DNA from 4 places in the Collimonas fungivorans genome. Region 1 is predicted to be linked to each of the others. Evidence: predicted binding sites of a transcription regulator. Region 1 holds the regulator's gene; each other region holds the start of a gene.
What was found. The regulator sigma-54, encoded in region 1, starts transcription at its own class of promoters, with help from an activator protein. The targets are predictions, from matches to a motif close to TGGCANGNAANCTGCTTT.
Positions count from the first base shown of each region.

Region 1 (4,211 bases):
TGGGACAATCGACATTGCACGGCACCGGCATGGATTTCAATAATTCCACGCGGGTGCTGAAAATGTTCAGCAAGGTGCATGGCGTGTTCCCGCCGAAACCTCGCTGATCCTGCAAATTATTTTATGCATACCGCTCTATCCTTTATCCAGGATTTTTCATGAAACGACTATTTTTCATATCCCTGCTGTTGCTAAGCGCCGTGAACCTGGCGCATGCAGAAAAAGCAGACTCCGAAAAACCGACGCTGATCGATTCCGACCAGCTCACCTATGACGACGTCAAACAGGTCAATGTCGCCACCGGCAACGTGGTCCTGACACGCGGCACGCTGCTGATGAAAGCCGACCGCGTGGTGGTGACCACCGACCCATCCGGCTACCAGTTCGCCACCTTGTACGCGGATCCGGGAAAACTCGCCACGTTCAAGCAAAAACGCGACGGCGGTCCTGACCTGTGGATCGACGGCCATGCGGAACGCATCGAATACGACGGCAAGACTGAAATCACCAAGCTGTTCTCCAAGGCGCAAATGCGCCGCCTGCAGGGCGACAAGCCGACCGACGAAGTCAACGGCGAGTTCATTTCCTACGACAGCCGCACCGAATTCTATTCGGTCAACAATACCGTCAACGGCAACAGCCAGCCGGGCGCCGGACGCATACGCGCCGTCATCCAGCCGCGCCCGAAGGCGCCGCAATGAGCGCCGCAGTGAGCACATCAGTGAGCGGCGCTCCCAGCACCCTGATCGTCAAAGGTCTGCAGAAAAGCTACGGCGCGCGCCAGGTGGTGCACGATGTTTCGCTGGAAGTCCGATGCGGCGAAGTGGTCGGACTGCTTGGCCCCAATGGCGCCGGCAAGACTACATCGTTCTACATGATCGTCGGCCTGGTGCCGTCGGACGGCGGCGAGATCGACCTCGACGGCGTCGACATTTCGCGCTTGCCTATCCACAGGCGCGCGGTGCTTGGCCTGTCGTACCTGCCGCAAGAGGCGTCGGTATTCCGCAAGCTGACGGTGGAAGACAATATCCGCGCCGTCCTGGAACTGCAGCGGCCCAACGGCAAGCCGCTCACCAAGGCCGAAATCGACGAGCAGCTGCAGAAACTGCTGCATGAACTGCAAATCGAGAAGCTGCGTGAAAACCAGGCGCTATCACTGTCCGGCGGCGAGCGCCGGCGTGTCGAAATCGCCCGCGCGCTAGCCACCAATCCGCGCTTCGTGCTGCTGGACGAACCGTTTGCCGGTATCGATCCGATCGCCGTGATCGAAATCCAGCGCATCGTCCGCTTCCTCAAGGAACGCGGCATCGGCGTGCTGATCACCGACCACAACGTGCGCGAGACACTCGGCATCTGCGACCGCGCCTATATCATCAACCAAGGCAGCGTGCTGGCCAGCGGCAGTCCGGACGACATCATCGCCGATGAGTCGGTGCGGCGCGTGTACCTGGGCGAGCATTTCCGCATGTAGCTTCAGCGGAACGCAACTGAACGGTCGGGGACAGGCAATTCGCCGCGCTGCTGCGGCAGCCTGCCCCGAACAAAGAAATGCAAGTGAAAATTCAAGTGAATTGTCTGCACGGAAGCCATGAAACAATCACTCCAGCTACGCACCTCGCAGCATCTTGCGCTGACGCCTCAGTTGCAGCAGTCCATCCGGCTGCTGCAATTGTCTACGCTCGAACTGCACCAGGAGCTGGAACAGATCCTGTCGGACAATCCGCTGCTGGAACGGGTCGACGACCCGCTCGATAACTCCGTGCGCCTGCTGGCGGACGGCGCCATCAGCGGCACCACGTCAACCATGGACGCGCCGGTGGGCGACAGCGAAGTGAGCAGCTCGCCGAGCGAAAGCGAAGCCGGCCTGGACACACCGCCGGCCGTCGAAAGCGGCGCGGAAAGCGGTGACAGCGAATGGAGTTTCGACGACGTCGCGCGCAGTTCGAAGACGCCGGATGACGAAGATGCGCGGCCGCAGCTGGAAGCCCACGAATGCACCCTGCGCGAACACCTGTTGCAGCAGATGCGCGAGACGCTGAACGACATACGCGACCGCGCCCTGGTCGAACTGACCATCGATGCGCTGGACGACAACGGCTACCTGGAAGAATCGCTGGAGGAGATCCTCGAGCGCCTGCCGCCGGAACTGGAGATCGCCATCGAAGAACTGTCGACGGCGCTGAAGATGGTGCAGAGTTTCGACCCGGCCGGCGTCGGCGCCCGCAATGCCGCGGAATGCCTGGGCTTGCAGATCAGGCGTTTTATCAAAGTGCCATTTGTCACGCGCCGCCTGGCGTTGGCGATCGTACAAGACCACCTGATGCTTTTTGCGCAACGCGATTTCAACAAAATCAAGAAAGCGCTCGACTGCGACGACGAGGACCTGCGCGAGGCGCAGGCCGTCATCAAGCAGTGCAATCCGCATCCGGGCGCAGCGTTCGCCGCCAACACCTCCGACTATGTGGTGCCGGACGTGATCGTCAGGCGCAGCAAGCAGGGCTGGCAGGTGATGCTGAACAATGACGTCATGCCAAGGCTCAGGGTAAATGTCCTGTATGCCAACATTCTCAAGCAAAGCAAGGGCGACGGCGCCCTCACTTCGCAGTTGCAGGAAGCCAAGTGGCTGATCAAGAATATGCGGCAGCGTTTCGACACCATCCTGCGCGTGGCGCAGGCAATCGTCGAGCGCCAGAGGAATTTCTTTTCGCACGGGGCGGTCGCCATGCGGCCGCTTGTGTTGCGTGAAATAGCTGATACACTGGGACTACACGAGAGTACTATTTCTCGTGTAACCACTCAGAAATACATGCTCACTCCCCACGGGATGTTTGAACTGAAGTATTTCTTCGGCAGCCATGTTGCTACTGAGGCAGGTGGAGAGGCTTCCTCAACGGCAATCAGGGCACTCATTAAGCAATTGATAGGAGCGGAAGATACAAAAAATCCTTTCTCTGACAGCAAGATTGCCGACATGCTTGCGGAACAAGGTATGGTGGTTGCCCGCCGCACCGTCGCAAAATATCGCGAAGCACTGAAAATTCCGTCAGTTAATTTACGCAAAGCCTTGTAGTTTTTTCTGGTTTGATTGTAAAGCTTACCCTTGCTGTGTGCTGACCAAGCGGGTTTCATTGGTTCTTGCCAGGACAGTTTGTAGTGAACCGTCCGCTTAAAGATCCTGCGTATCCTGCTCCGGACCGCCAGCAATATTCTTGATAGGAGCGCTGTATGAACTTCACCATCAGTGGGCATCACCTCGAGTTAACCCCTGCCATTCGCGAATACGTACAAAGCAAACTAGAGCGTATCAAACGCCATTTCGACCAGGTCATCGATATCAGCGTGATCCTGACGGTCGACAAGATTACTGAAAAAGAAAAACGCCAAAAAGCGGAAATCAATCTGCGCGTAAAAGGAAAAGATCTGCATGCCGAAAGCATTGCCCATGATCTTTATGCCGCCATCGACGCCCTGATCGACAAGCTCGATCGCCAGGTGATCAAGTACAAGGACAAGATGCAAGACCACCAGCACGATGCCATCAAGCACCTGCCGGAAGAACTCCCCGCCGCGACCTGATCCGGCCTGCGCGAGCTGTGTGGCTCGCGCCAATAAATGAACAAGGGCGCAGTCAATGCGCCCTTTGTTATTGTCAAACTTAGTTTCAAACCATATTATTGTTTATCGCTGCCAGGCGCTTTTACTTCAATGCGCCGAACACCTTGCCGATAATCGCGCTGCCGGCGCCGACCGGGTCCTGGCGTATGGCTTTCTCTTCATCGCCGATGATGGTGTACAGGCCGTCCAGCGCGCGCTGCGTGACATAACCTTCGACGGTACTCTGCTGGGCCGGCACCATGCCGGTCTTGCCGACTTGTCCCATGACCGAATTGTATTGCGCCGACAGGCCGTTGCGATCGGTCACGCCTTTGACGATAGGCAGGAATTTCTGGCCCAGCTGCGCCGAAGTCTTTTGCTTGAAGAAATCGGTCACCGAGGTATCGCCGCCGGTCAGGATATTTTTTGCGTCGGTGACCGACATCGATTTGACCGCATTCAACAGCAAGGGCTTGGCCAGCGGCACCGCCTGTTCCGCGGCATGGTTCATCGACACCACCAGGTCGTCCAGCTTCTGTCCCTGGCCGGTCATCCGCAACAGCGGCATGGCTTTATCGAGCACGCTGGGCAAGCCGATCTTGACCTTGTCGTTGTTC
Region 1 covers NZ_CP013232.1:762,442-766,652, reverse strand. The annotation lists gene lptC (LPS export ABC transporter periplasmic protein LptC) at 1-107, shown strand, start outside; gene lptA (lipopolysaccharide transport periplasmic protein LptA) at 159-701, shown strand; gene lptB (LPS export ABC transporter ATP-binding protein) at 698-1,471, shown strand; gene CFter6_RS03225 (RNA polymerase factor sigma-54) at 1,589-3,070, shown strand; gene hpf (ribosome hibernation-promoting factor, HPF/YfiA family) at 3,226-3,576, shown strand; gene CFter6_RS03215 (DUF4197 domain-containing protein) at 3,698-4,211, opposite strand, start outside.

Region 2 (4,211 bases), 1.1 Mb from region 1:
CCTTGCCGATCCATTCACCGGCGCTCCAGCTCAATACCGCAGCGGCAGTCGCCAGCAAGGTATTGATGAAAGCCAGTGCAGCGCTGCCGTTGGCTTCCAGCGCGGAGCCAGCGTTGAAACCGAACCAGCCGAACCACAGCAGCGAGGCGCCGACCATGGTCAGGGTCAGGCTGTGCGGCTTGAACGCTTCCTTGCCGAAACCGACGCGCTTGCCTATCACGTACGAACCGACCAGGCCGGCGATAGCGGCATTGATATGCACCACGGTGCCGCCGGCGAAATCAAGCGCGCCCTTCTGGAACAGCCAGCCGCCGGTTGCGGTCAGTTTTTCTGCAGCGGCAGCGTCGGTGAAACCATCCGGACCAGGCCAGAACCAGACCATATGCGCCATCGGCAGATAGGCGAAGGTGAACCAGAGGACAGTGAACACCAGGATCGCCGAGAACTTGGCACGCTCGGCAAAAGCACCGATGATCAGGGCACAGGTAATTGCGGCAAACGCACCCTGGAACACCACGTAGGCAAACTCAGGCACCACAACGCCTTTGCTGAACGTGGCGGCAACGGAATCCGGCGTCATGCCATGCAAGAACAGGCGGCTGAAACCGCCGAAGAACGCATTGCCTTCGGTGAACGCGATGCTGTAGCCGTAGAGTATCCACAGCACGATGATCAGCGAGAACACAGTGAAACACTGCATCAGCACCGACAGCATGTTCTTGCTGCGCACCAGGCCGCCGTAGAACAGGCCCAGGCCCGGCAATGTCATCAGGATCACGAATGCTGTACATACCAGCAACCAGGCGGTATCGCCCTTGTTCGGTACTGGCGCGGCAGCGGCGGCAGGAGCGCTGGCAGCCGGTGCAGCTGCGGCAGGCGCTGAAGCAGCCGGCGCCGCGGTAACTGCTGCAGGCGCAGCAGCTGGAGCGTCTGCGCTAGCTGCTGCTACGCTTGCGCTAGCACTTGCTGATGGCTCGTCGGCAGCCGATGCCGGCAACATGGAAGTAGCCGCGATCAGCGTGCAAGCCGCCAAAATCGTAGCGAACGTACTTTTGATGTTCATATTTTTTATCCCCTTAGATTGCATCTTTGCCGGTTTCACCGGTACGAATACGAATAACTTCCTGCAGATCAAATACAAAAATCTTGCCGTCGCCGATCTTGCCGGTGCGGGCCGCGTTTTCAATCGCTTCTACCGCCTGCTCCAGGATGCTGTCGTCCACCGCTGCTTCGATTTTTGTCTTCGGCAAAAAATCGACCACGTACTCGGCGCCGCGGTATAGCTCAGTATGCCCTTTCTGGCGGCCGAAACCCTTGACCTCGGTCACGGTAATGCCTTGTACGCCAATCGCCGAAAGCGCTTCACGCACCTCGTCGAGCTTGAATGGTTTGATGATTGCTGTAATCAGTTTCATGTCGGCCTCGTGTTTTATCGTATTTAGGGATTCAGCTCGCTTAGGTTTTGCGTAATCCGGCTTTGCTTTATGCTCACGTCCTAGTCAGTTGGGGACAGAGTAATTCGTCGCCATGCGGCGCCTCTTAAACTCTGTCCCGCAATACGTCAGAAAGTCTTCGCTACCGAAAACACCACCCCGTCGCGGCCCAGGTTCTTGCCGCTCGGGCTGACATAGGCGTTGTCCTTGGCGTTGGTGCCGACATAAGCCAGCCCCAAAGTCACGCCCGCCAGCTGCTCGAAAGTCTTGGTGGCGCCGATTTTCCAGTCGGTGTAGCTGTAGAAGCTGGCGTGCTCCACTGTCTGGTGGCCCACATGCAGCCCCAGCGTGACGCCCGCGCCGACATCGATATTGGCGCCGGCATCGTAATAAGCGCTGCCTTTGCTGTCGACGGTGCCGAACAGGTTAGTCAGCGCATGCGAGTACTTGAAATAAGCCGGACCGTAGCCGAGTTGTCCGTACAGTTCGAAGGTATTGGCGTTGCGGCCGATCTGGCTATAGTTGTTGGTCGGGTAGTAGTAATACAGGCCGCCCACGTCATACGTGAAACCGCCCGGCAGCTCGCCGCGCTTGCCGGCGTAGATATCCCATTCAATCGAACCCTTGCCGCCGGTGCCGGTGTTGGCGGTGTCGACCGCATCCTTGATCCACTTGATGTTGGACAGCCAGGTCCCCGCATACAGCCCGGTCGGGTTATTGGTGTAGTCCGCGCCACCCTGTATCGCCGGGTCCAAACGCGTTTGCGAGATGCCGCGGAAGCGATAGTCGTTGACCGCGCCAATGTTATAACTGATCTCGTTATCCGGCTTGGCGTCTTCGGCATGAGCGAGACCTGCGGAGAAACTTGCTGCTATTGCTGCGGCTAAAATCAGCTTTTTCATGGATGTCCCTGTTGGTATGTTGAATGAAAAACCGCTAAATCAGTACTCCTCGGACTTTCCATAGCAGAACCCATGCCAACCGCGCCGACTGCCGTTTTTCGATGGCTAGCGCCCCTTGTGGGGCGTTTTATCCACTGCTTTTGCTGATTGTTAATCAAGGGATGTGCTTGCACAAAAATATCGGCAGCGAAATGCACCATCATGGGGCTCCAGTTTAAAGAAGCCTCATTTTGGTGCGCCAACATGGAATAGAAAACTACATGACAGCCTGTAGTCGGCTACAAATCAGGATCGGGATTGTTGCAAGGACAATAAGCGCATGCCGGATAGCCGCTTTGCCTACTTCGCAGTGGACCTATGAATATAGCCAATCTTGGACCTTTCGTAACACCAGCTTGTGGCGCTACGATAGATGCTGCTTTGCGTCCATCGCCACGCCGTTCCACAGGAGGTTATCTTGGCATCTGCACCACGCTCGTCAATTCAGATCAAGCCGCTCAGCGAGCAGGATTTCCCCGCCTGGCAGCTGCAATGGCAGGGTTACCAGGATTTTTATGAAGTCGATATCCCGCAAGCTACGCGCCTGGTGACCTGGCAGCGCCTGCTCGATCCCAAGGAACCTGCGTTCGGCGCGCTGGCGATGGCAGATGGCAAAGCGGTCGGCCTGGTCCACTGGATTTTCCACCGCTCCTGCTGGACGGTGGAAGATTCCTGCTACCTGCAAGACCTGTACGTCGCGCCGCAACAGCGCGGCGCCGGCGTCGGCCGCTTGCTGATCGAACATGTTTATGCGCAAGCCAAGGCCGCCGGCGGCACTCGCGTGCACTGGCTGACGCACGAAACCAACAGCACCGCCATGCAGCTGTACGACCGCATCGCGCAACGTTCCGGTTTCGTACAGTATCGAAAGCAAATCACTTGATGAGAGAAGCAAGGCAGTAATGACTTAAACCGCCCTTCCGGATCAGAATTCCGATGTCGGGTCTGCCTGTATCGGTTATCATTTTTCTTATTTACCTCGAAGGGCCGATCATGAACAAACCCAACTTTTTTGACGACATCCAAGCCAAGATCAACCAGGCCATCGAAAACTCTCCTGCCAAGGATATCGAGAAAAACGTCAAGGCCATGCTGGGCCAGGGTTTCTCCAAGCTGGACCTGGTCACACGTGAAGAATTCGACGTGCAAGCCCAGGTACTGGCAAGCACCCGCGCCAAACTCGAAGCGCTTGAAGCTCGCGTTACCGAGCTTGAGGCGCAACTGAAACGCCCATGACAGGGAGCTCGAAAAACCGTCGCGAGCGGCGCAAGGTCAGCAGGAGAAGCGCAGCCGTACGAAAGTACGGTGAGCATCGCAGTGCTGAGATTGCGTCGCGCAGCAGGTTTTCCGAGGCTCCCTAACCGCGCCAGTGACGCTGGCGGTGCTAAAAAGCCGGGCGCTGGCAGGCATGCAAGCGCCCGCAGTCACGGTTGAAGTCCACCTGGCCAACGGCTTGCCGTCTTTCACCATCGTCGGCCTGCCCGAAACCGAGGTCAAGGAATCCAAGGACCGGGTCCGCGCGGCACTGCAAAACGCCCGTTTCGAATTTCCCTCACGCCGCATCACCGTCAACCTGGCGCCAGCCGATTTGCCGAAAGAATCGGGCCGCTTCGATTTGCCGATCGCGCTCGGCATCCTGGCGGCATCCGGGCAGATGCCGTCGGATGAACTCGATCAATACGAATTTGCCGGAGAACTGTCGCTGTCGGGCGAGTTGAGGCCGATACGCGGCGCACTGGCAATGACTTTCGCCATGACCGCCGATTGCGGTGAACGCCATGCTTTCATCCTGCCGCGCGGCAATGCCGACGAAGCGGCGCTGGTTGGCGATGCCCGC
Region 2 covers NZ_CP013232.1:5,284,669-5,288,879, forward strand. The annotation lists gene CFter6_RS23200 (ammonium transporter) at 1-1,063, opposite strand, end outside; gene CFter6_RS23205 (P-II family nitrogen regulator) at 1,077-1,415, opposite strand; gene CFter6_RS23210 (TorF family putative porin) at 1,562-2,335, opposite strand; gene CFter6_RS23215 (GNAT family N-acetyltransferase) at 2,748-3,257, shown strand; gene CFter6_RS23220 (accessory factor UbiK family protein) at 3,368-3,610, shown strand; gene CFter6_RS23225 (YifB family Mg chelatase-like AAA ATPase) at 3,744-4,211, shown strand, end outside.
Region 2: a site for sigma-54 is predicted at 2,396-2,413, ahead of CFter6_RS23210 (TorF family putative porin). Genes of this name have one in related genera too.

Region 3 (4,211 bases), 2.5 Mb from region 1:
CACGAGAGCAGGGCTTCCTGGAAACAGGAAGGGAGCGGGCTTACCAATTACCGCTCCGGCCTTTTTCGACCAGGAAATTATATAACCGGCGCTGCACTCGGTCAAACGGGCTTTCCACGCAATACTTGCAAAAAATGCTTGATGCGTGTCCAATCGCCATATGAAAATTTCCCCTGCACTCCCCATATGGTCCATCGCGGCTCCGGTCGTCGGCTGGCTCTTGCTTGGCGGCTCAAGCTTTAATCTTGGCGGCTTTTATACGATATTGCTGGTGGCGGGCTTGCTCGGCAGCGTGCTGGCGGCGGTATATCACGCCGAGGTGGTTGCGCACCGGGTCGGCGAACCGTACGGCACGCTGGTGCTGGCGCTGGCGGTAACCCTGATCGAAGTAGCGCTGATCGTCTCGCTGATGCTGGCCGGCGGCGAAGAAACCACGGGGCTGGCGCGCGATACCGTGTTTGCAGCCATCATGATCATCCTCAACGGCATCGTCGGCATCTGCCTGCTGGTCGGCGCCAGCCGCCACAAGGAACAGAGCTTCGGCCAGCTGGGCGTCAGCGCTTCGCTGGCGACGCTGGCGGCGATCGCGGTGCTGACGCTGGTGCTGCCCAACTACACCTCGACGGCAGTCGGTCCGTACTACAGCGCCAGCCAGCTGGCGTTCATCGCCATCATCTCGCTGATACTGTACGGCACCTTCGTGCTGGTGCAGACCGTGCGCCACCGCGACTACTTTTTGCCGACGGAAGCAGTCAACGACGAAGATGTCCACGCAGCGCCGCCGACGATCAAGGTAGCGGCGATCAGCGGCGGCCTGCTGCTGGTTTGCCTGGGAGCGGTAGTGCTGCTGGCAAAGTCGCTGGCGCCGGCCCTGGAAACCGCGGTGGCAAGCGTCGGCGCGCCCAAGACACTGGTCGGCATCATCATTGCCGCGGTGGTGCTGCTGCCGGAAGGACTGGCCGCGGTGCGGGCCGCGCGCGCCAACCGCCTGCAGACCAGCCTCAACCTGGCGCTGGGTTCGGCGCTGGCCAGCATCGGCCTGACCATTCCGGCGGTGGCCATCGTCTCGCTCACCACCGGCTGGACCTTGTCGCTCGGCCTGGACGTCAAATCGACCGTGCTGTTGCTGCTGTCGTTCATCGTCGCCACGCTGTCGCTCGGCACCGGCCGCACCACGGTCATGCAAGGCACGGTGCACCTGGTGATTTTTGCGGTCTACCTGTTTACCACCATCGTTCCTTGAATTAAAGACCGGGGCTGGCCAGCCAGCTCCGGATTTCCTGCACCAATCGACATCATTTCCGCGCTGGCCATTGCGTCACCGCATGGAGCGGCACCACACTGGTGCGCTTATCCTGCACCAAAATCTCATCTCACCAAATATGGGCGCCGCCTGTCTCGCTTGCGCCAATATTGCTCCAAATTCAAGTAGTTCTCCCTGAATCCGGTGCACGGCGCCTCCCCTCCTCACTGGCATGCATTCTGCTAATCCCATTGTGTAATCAACGCATCCCCGTTCCAGGCTTGCCGCGTGCTTTCTTTACTCGTGTTTTTTCTGTTTTTTATAACTCACTACCGGAGGAGAAATTCATGTCACGTCGCACCGTTCTGAAAGCTACCGCACTCGGCGCTTTCGCCTTGGCCGCCAGCGCATGGCTGCCGTCTGCCTTTGCCGCGGACACCATCAAGGTAGGCATCCTGCATTCATTATCGGGCACCATGGCTATCTCCGAAACTTCGCTCAAGGATGTAGCCCTGATGGCGATCGAAGAGATCAATGCCAACGGCGGCGTGATGGGCAAGAAACTGGAACCGGTGGTGGTCGATCCGGCCTCCAACTGGCCGCTGTTCGCAGAAAAGGCGCGCCAGCTGATTTCGCAGGACAAGGTGTCGGTGGTGTTCGGCTGCTGGACCTCGGTCTCGCGCAAATCGGTGCTGCCGGTATTCAAGGAGCTCAACAGCCTGCTGTTCTATCCGGTGCAGTATGAAGGCGAAGAACTGGAAAAGAATGTGTTCTACACCGGCGCAGCGCCTAACCAGCAAGCGATCCCGGCCACCGAATACCTGATGTCGAAGGAAGGCGGCGGCGCCAAGCGCTTCGTGCTGCTGGGCACCGACTATGTGTACCCGCGCACCACCAACAAGATCCTGCGTTCCTTCCTGCACAGCAAGGGCGTGAAAGATGCGGACATCGACGAAGTCTACACACCGTTCGGCCACTCCGATTACCAGACCATCGTCGCCAACATCAAGAAGTTCTCCGCCGGCGGTAAAACCGCTGTGATCTCGACCATCAACGGCGATTCCAACGTGCCGTTCTACAAGGAACTGGGCAACGCCGGCCTGAAGGCAACCGATGTGCCGGTGGTAGCGTTCTCGGTGGGCGAAGAAGAACTGCGCGGCGTCGACGCCAAGCCGCTGGTGGGCCACCTGGCTGCATGGAATTATTTCGAGTCGGTGAAGAATCCGGTCAACACTGCCTTCATCAAGAAATGGAAAGCCTACGCCGTCGCCAAGAAATTGCCGAATGCCAGCACCGTAGTCACCAACGATCCGATGGAAGCGACCTACGTCGGCATCTACATGTGGAAACAGGCGGTGGAAAAAGCCAAGTCGACAGACACCGACAAAGTCATCGCCGCCATGTCCGGCCAGAAATTCAAAGCGCCGTCCGGCTATGAACTGGAAATGGACGCTACCAACCATCACCTGCACAAACCCGTAATGATCGGCGAAATCAAGGCTGACGGCCAGTTCAACGTCGTCAACAAGACCAAGACCACGATCCGTGCGCAGCCTTGGAGTCCCTACATTCCGGGCAATGAAGGCAAGCAGAAGCTGTAACGCTGGCTGCTTTGAATTTCATAAGGGAACGTATGCGTGTCAGCTAGCGGCAAACCAAACCGTATGGAAACGTAATTACTCCGTGGCCCGTTAAATGGGGTCAGAGTAATTTTCGCAAAAGGCGCGAAAAAAAACTCTGACCCCATTTAACTGCTTTCAGGTGGCGCTAAACAGACTAATGAAAATTTCAAGAAAAATTCTTCTCATTGCAAGTTTGTGCCTGCAGATCACGCTGGCGCATGCCAAGATCGATCCGGCGCTGCTCAAGCCGCTGGCCGGCGACGATCCTGACGCGCGCATTGTTGCCGTCAACCAGATCGCGGCGCTGGCCAACGACGACGCGCTGAAGATTCTGAATGCCCTGAATACCGACGCCCTGTACGCTCAACCCGACGGCACGGTGCTGATCGTCGACGACACTCACGCGTTCAATCCTGCCACCGACCAGACCTTGCCCACTCCCGACGATGCAGAGGGCATCAGCGTCAACAACCGTCTGCGCGGCGTAGTCGAAGGCGCTCTGTCCGGCCTGAAGCTGTTTTCGGCCAACCGCAACCAGCGCATTGCCGCCGCCACAGAACTGATAAAAACCGCCGACCCGGCGCAAATTCCCTTGGTCAGCAAAGCCCTGCACCAGGAAAGCGATCCCGAAATCCAGGCCGTCCTGCAACAGGTGATCGCTACGGCCAACCTGCATTCGGCCGACCCAGCTACCCGCAAGGCCGCTGTGCAGACCCTGGCCGGCAGCACCAACGCCAACCTGCGTCCGGCGCTGCAAAACCTGCTCGACAAGAATCCCGATGGCAGCTACATCGAGCCTGATCCGGCAGTGCGCATCGAAGCGGTGCGCACCCTGGGCGTACTGGACCGCCACCTGGCGACGGTCGACTTCATCGGCAAGGTGTTTTACGGCATCTCGCTCGGCAGCGTGCTGCTGCTGGCAGCGCTCGGACTGGCCATCACTTTCGGCCTGATGGGCATCATCAACATGGCGCACGGAGAACTGCTGATGATAGGCGCCTACACTACCTATGTCTGCCAGCTGCTGTTCCGCCAGTATTTCCCGGGCGCGCTGGACGGTTACCTGCTGGTCGCGCTGCCGGCCGCCTTCATCGTCACCGCCGCGGTCGGCATCGTGCTGGAGCGGCTGGTGCTGCGCTGGCTGTATGGCCGGCCGCTGGAAACCCTGCTTTGCACCTGGGGCATCAGCCTGATGCTGATGCAGCTGGTGCGTTCCGTCTTCGGCGCGCAGAACGTCGAGGTCGCCAATCCCAGCTGGATGTCGGGCGGCGTCACCGTGCTCGGTTCGCTGGTGCTGTCGTATAACCGCATCGTCATCATTTTCTTCGCGCTGTTTGTGGTGCTGG
Region 3 covers NZ_CP013232.1:3,829,068-3,833,278, forward strand. The annotation lists gene CFter6_RS16435 (calcium:cation antiporter) at 161-1,243, shown strand; gene urtA (urea ABC transporter substrate-binding protein) at 1,591-2,844, shown strand; gene urtB (urea ABC transporter permease subunit UrtB) at 3,023-4,211, shown strand, end outside.
Region 3: a site for sigma-54 is predicted at 1,472-1,489, ahead of urtA (urea ABC transporter substrate-binding protein). Genes of this name have one in related genera too.

Region 4 (4,211 bases), 1.8 Mb from region 1:
AACAAAAGGACAGGGAAATCCCTGTCCTTTATCTTTTCAGACTTGCGAACTAGCTTAGAGCGAATAGTACATGTCGAATTCGATCGGGTGAGTCGTCATGCGATAGCGCTGCACTTCCTGCTTCTTCAAGTCCAGGTAAGCATCGATCATGGTGTCGCTGAATACGCCGCCGCGGGTCAGGAACTCGCGATCCTTGTCCAGCGCTTCCAGTGCTTCTTCCAGCGATGCGCAAACGGTAGGGATCAGTGCGTCTTCTTCCGGCGGCAGATGGTACAGGTCTTTCGACGCTGCTTCGCCCGGATGGATCTTGTTCTGCACGCCGTCCAGGCCGGCCATCAGCAAAGCTGCGAAGCACAGGTACGGATTAGCCAGCGGATCCGGGAAACGGGTTTCGATGCGGCGGCCCTTTGGATTGGCCACGTGCGGAATGCGGATCGAAGCCGAACGGTTACGCGCCGAATAAGCCAGCTTGACCGGTGCTTCGAAACCTGGAACCAGTCGCTTGTACGAGTTGGTGCCTGGGTTGGTGATCGCGTTCAGGGCCTTGGCGTGCTTGATGATGCCGCCGATGTAGAACAGCGCGAATTCGGACAGGCCGGCATAGCCGTCGCCGGCGAACAGGTTCTTGCCGTCTTTCCAGACCGACTGGTGCACGTGCATGCCGGAGCCGTTGTCGCCAACGATTGGCTTAGGCATGAAAGTGGCAGTCTTGCCGTAGGTATGGGCCACATTCCAGACCACATATTTCAGGTTCTGGGTCCAGTCGGCGCGCTCGACCAAGGTCGAGAACTTGGTGCCGATTTCATTCTGGCCGGCGCCGGCCACTTCGTGGTGGTGCACTTCAACCGGGATGCCCAGCGATTCCAGGATCAGGCACATTTCCGAACGCATGTCCTGGAAACTGTCGACCGGAGGCACCGGGAAATAGCCGCCCTTGACGGTTGGACGGTGGCCTGTGTTGCCGCCTTCGAGCTTGGCGCCGGTGCTCCACGATGCTTCTTCCGAACCGATCTTGACGAAGCAGCCCGACATGTCGGCGCCCCAGCGGACGTCGTCGAAAATGAAGAATTCCGGTTCTGGACCGAAATAGGCGGTATCGCCCAGGCCGGAGGATTTCAGGTAAGCTTCAGCGCGCTTGGCGATCGAACGCGGGTCGCGGTCGTAACCCTTGCCGTCGGATGGCTCGATCACATCGCATTGCATGAACAAGGTGGTTTCTTCCATGAACGGATCGATGTTCGCGGTGTTCGGATCCGGCATCAGCAACATGTCGGAAGCTTCAATACCCTTCCAGCCAGCAATAGAAGAACCGTCAAATGCATGACCCGACTCAAATTTATCGATATCGAAATGAGAGACAGGGACAGTTACGTGCTGTTCCTTGCCTTTGGTGTCAGCGAAGCGAAAATCAACGAATTTGACTTCGTTGTCTTTTGCCATTTTCAAGACTTCTGCGGCCGTCATTGCCATGTGAATCTCCTAAATATGAAAGGTACTGCAATTTTTAAATTGTGCGCCCTGCTCAGGATCTGTTGCGCGCAGTTTTCAGCGTCGCAGTAACATCATGATGTACAGGTATTGAGCAAACTATGACCGGACAGCAATTCAGTACGACCAGAACTCAGTGCAGGATGATAGCAGAATCCATGCCACCATCCTTTCATTGCGGCACGCTTATTCGATCCGGTAATTAGCTAGTTTAGAAGGCTGTATTGCGGTTTTTCGGAGTTGATCCGGTTATCGCAAATCACCATTATGGTGCATTAATAAATACAAGCACCGTTTTAGTGCCATCACCTTGGCAAACCAAGGATCGGCACCATAACGGTGCGACCAGTATCGGATCATCATTTGTTTAAAAAATACCATTTTTTGGAGATACACCATGCCCACCACCGACGAACTCCTGACCACCGCCCGCCAACGTGGTCAGAATGACCACCTGCCCTATGCCGGCGCCGTCACCCCAAGCGAGGCGTTTGCCTTGCTGCAGGCGGAAGTCGCCGCGGTCCTGGTGGATGTCCGCACCAATGCCGAACGCGACTGGGTTGGCCGGGTCTCCATCCGCGATCCGCAGCACGCGGCAGTGCAATGGTCGCAATACCCCGGCGGCGTGCAAAATCCCGATTTCCTGGCGCAACTTGCTCAGATCGCTGAAAAAGGAACGCCGCTGCTGTTCCTGTGCCGTTCCGGCGTGCGCTCGCAGCACGCGGCCAAGCTGGCGACCGAAAACGGTTACAGCAACTGTTTCAATATTCTGGAAGGTTTCGAGGGCGACAAGGACAACAATGGGCACCGCAAGAACATCAACGGCTGGTGCAAGGCCGGTTTACCTTGGCTGGGGGCTTGAGCGAAGCGCCCTGCAGGCAGGCGCGCCAAGGCGCCTGATTCATTTTGCCTGGTAGGCCAATATCCGGTTCTCGTATTTCTGGTCTTCGAATTCGTGCCAGGCAGTGCCGATATCCGTGAAACCGTAGGTGCGATAGAAACCCAGCGCCTGCGCATTGCCGGCCCAGGCCGTGAGCCAGAGCCGGTCGCCGGCGCTGCCGCGTGCATGGTCCAGCAGCGCGCGGCCGATGCCGCGGCCATGGAAATGTTCCTGCACGTATAGCGTGTCGACTTCGACTCCGCCATAGTCTTTTTCTGCGCAGGGCGACTCCAGATCGAGCAGGATGTAGCCCAGCAGGGAGTCACCATCCACTTCGACGAACAGCCGGTAAGCGGGATCCTCGATGATCTCGCGAAAATACCCTGGCGTGAAAGTCGACAGCACCTCGCGCGCCAGGTCATCGCTGACGCCTTCGGTAGCGTAGGCATGCAGCCAGACCTGGATCGACAGCGCGGTCAGGCTCATGCTGTCGGCTTGCACTGCGTTGCGGATCATGGCGCCTCTTCCGTGCGCGCCAGCGAGGCGATAGCAACGCGCGCAGCCGCCAGGTCCCAGGCGGCCTGGCCGACGGTTTTATATACCGGCAGGACGGCCTGCCGAACAAAACCGTGGGCCAGCACATCGGGCAGTTCGCGCACTTTGCTCCAGTCGATCTGCGCCTGCAGCAGGTCGCCGGCTTCATGCTTGGCGCCTGCCAGGCAATCGACTACCACGGTGCGGCTGTGCAAAAGCTCGGCCGGAAATTCCACCATATCCGGCTTGAAGGCGCCGACGCCAATCGCCAGCGTAGTCGCGGCGATGCCGACCGGTATCACGGCGGTGCGCGAAGTGGTCAGGGCGATCACGACATCGGTGTGCGGCAAATCGGTGGCTAACGCCGCGGCGGCCATGGCCTTGACGGCAATTTTCGGATGCCGCTGCTGCAAGGCTTCGCAAAATGCCTGCGTTTTTTCCAGGTCGCGCGCGGCGACCCAGAATTCGGTGACGCCGAAATACTCGACCAGGCCATCGGCATGAGCAATGGCCTGCACGCCGGTGCCAATCAACAATGCCGATTTTGGCTTTGACGGCAGCAAAACTTCAATACCGAGCAGGCTTACCGCAGCTGTTCGCCTGGCGGTAACGGTGGGGCCATGCAGCAGCGCCAGCCGGCGGCCGCTGGCGGCGTCGAACACCACCACTTCACCCTGGATCGCCGGTAACTGATACTGGGCGTTGTTGGCGTGCACGGTGATCAGCTTGGTCATGCCGATGTCGGCGGCGACAGCCGGCATGCATAACAGCACGCTGGCCTTGTCGATTTCCACCACCATGCGTTCAGGCGCATTGATCTCGCCTTCGCGCAGCTGCTGCGCGACCTTGACCAGCGCCGGCACCAGTTCGGCATAAGGCAAGGCGGCGGCGGTGCTTTCAGCGTCGAGGATTTGCATATATCGAGCCATCCAAAATTAATCAGCGCAATCAGCGCAAGAAGAAACCTTGCGGGAACGGATCGCTGTCTTCCAGCACCCACTGGTTGAAACCCATGATGTGCGCATCGCCGGTGACTTCAGTAAGCGCTGCATCGAACTCGCCGACCTTGGTAGTGCCGGTCACGCGCACCCGGAAACAGCTGCCAACGATGCTTTCATTCACCAGCACCTGGTTCAGCGCCAGTTTCTGGCGCAGGAACAGCTGCGCGGCGCGGCCCGACGTGCCGGTGCCGGTCGGCGATCGGTCCACTTCGCGGTCGGCGAAGATGCAGACATTGGCCTGGTCGGCGCCGGGATCGTTCGGCGCGCCGTCGACGATGGTGCCGTACAGGGTATCCAGGCCCGGCTCC
Region 4 covers NZ_CP013232.1:4,564,650-4,568,860, forward strand. The annotation lists gene glnA (type I glutamate--ammonia ligase) at 55-1,470, opposite strand; gene CFter6_RS20025 (rhodanese-like domain-containing protein) at 1,886-2,350, shown strand; gene CFter6_RS20030 (GNAT family N-acetyltransferase) at 2,390-2,884, opposite strand; gene CFter6_RS20035 (delta(1)-pyrroline-2-carboxylate reductase family protein) at 2,881-3,819, opposite strand; gene lhpH (trans-3-hydroxy-L-proline dehydratase) at 3,851-4,211, opposite strand, start outside.
Region 4: a site for sigma-54 is predicted at 1,635-1,652, ahead of glnA (type I glutamate--ammonia ligase). Genes of this name have one in related genera too.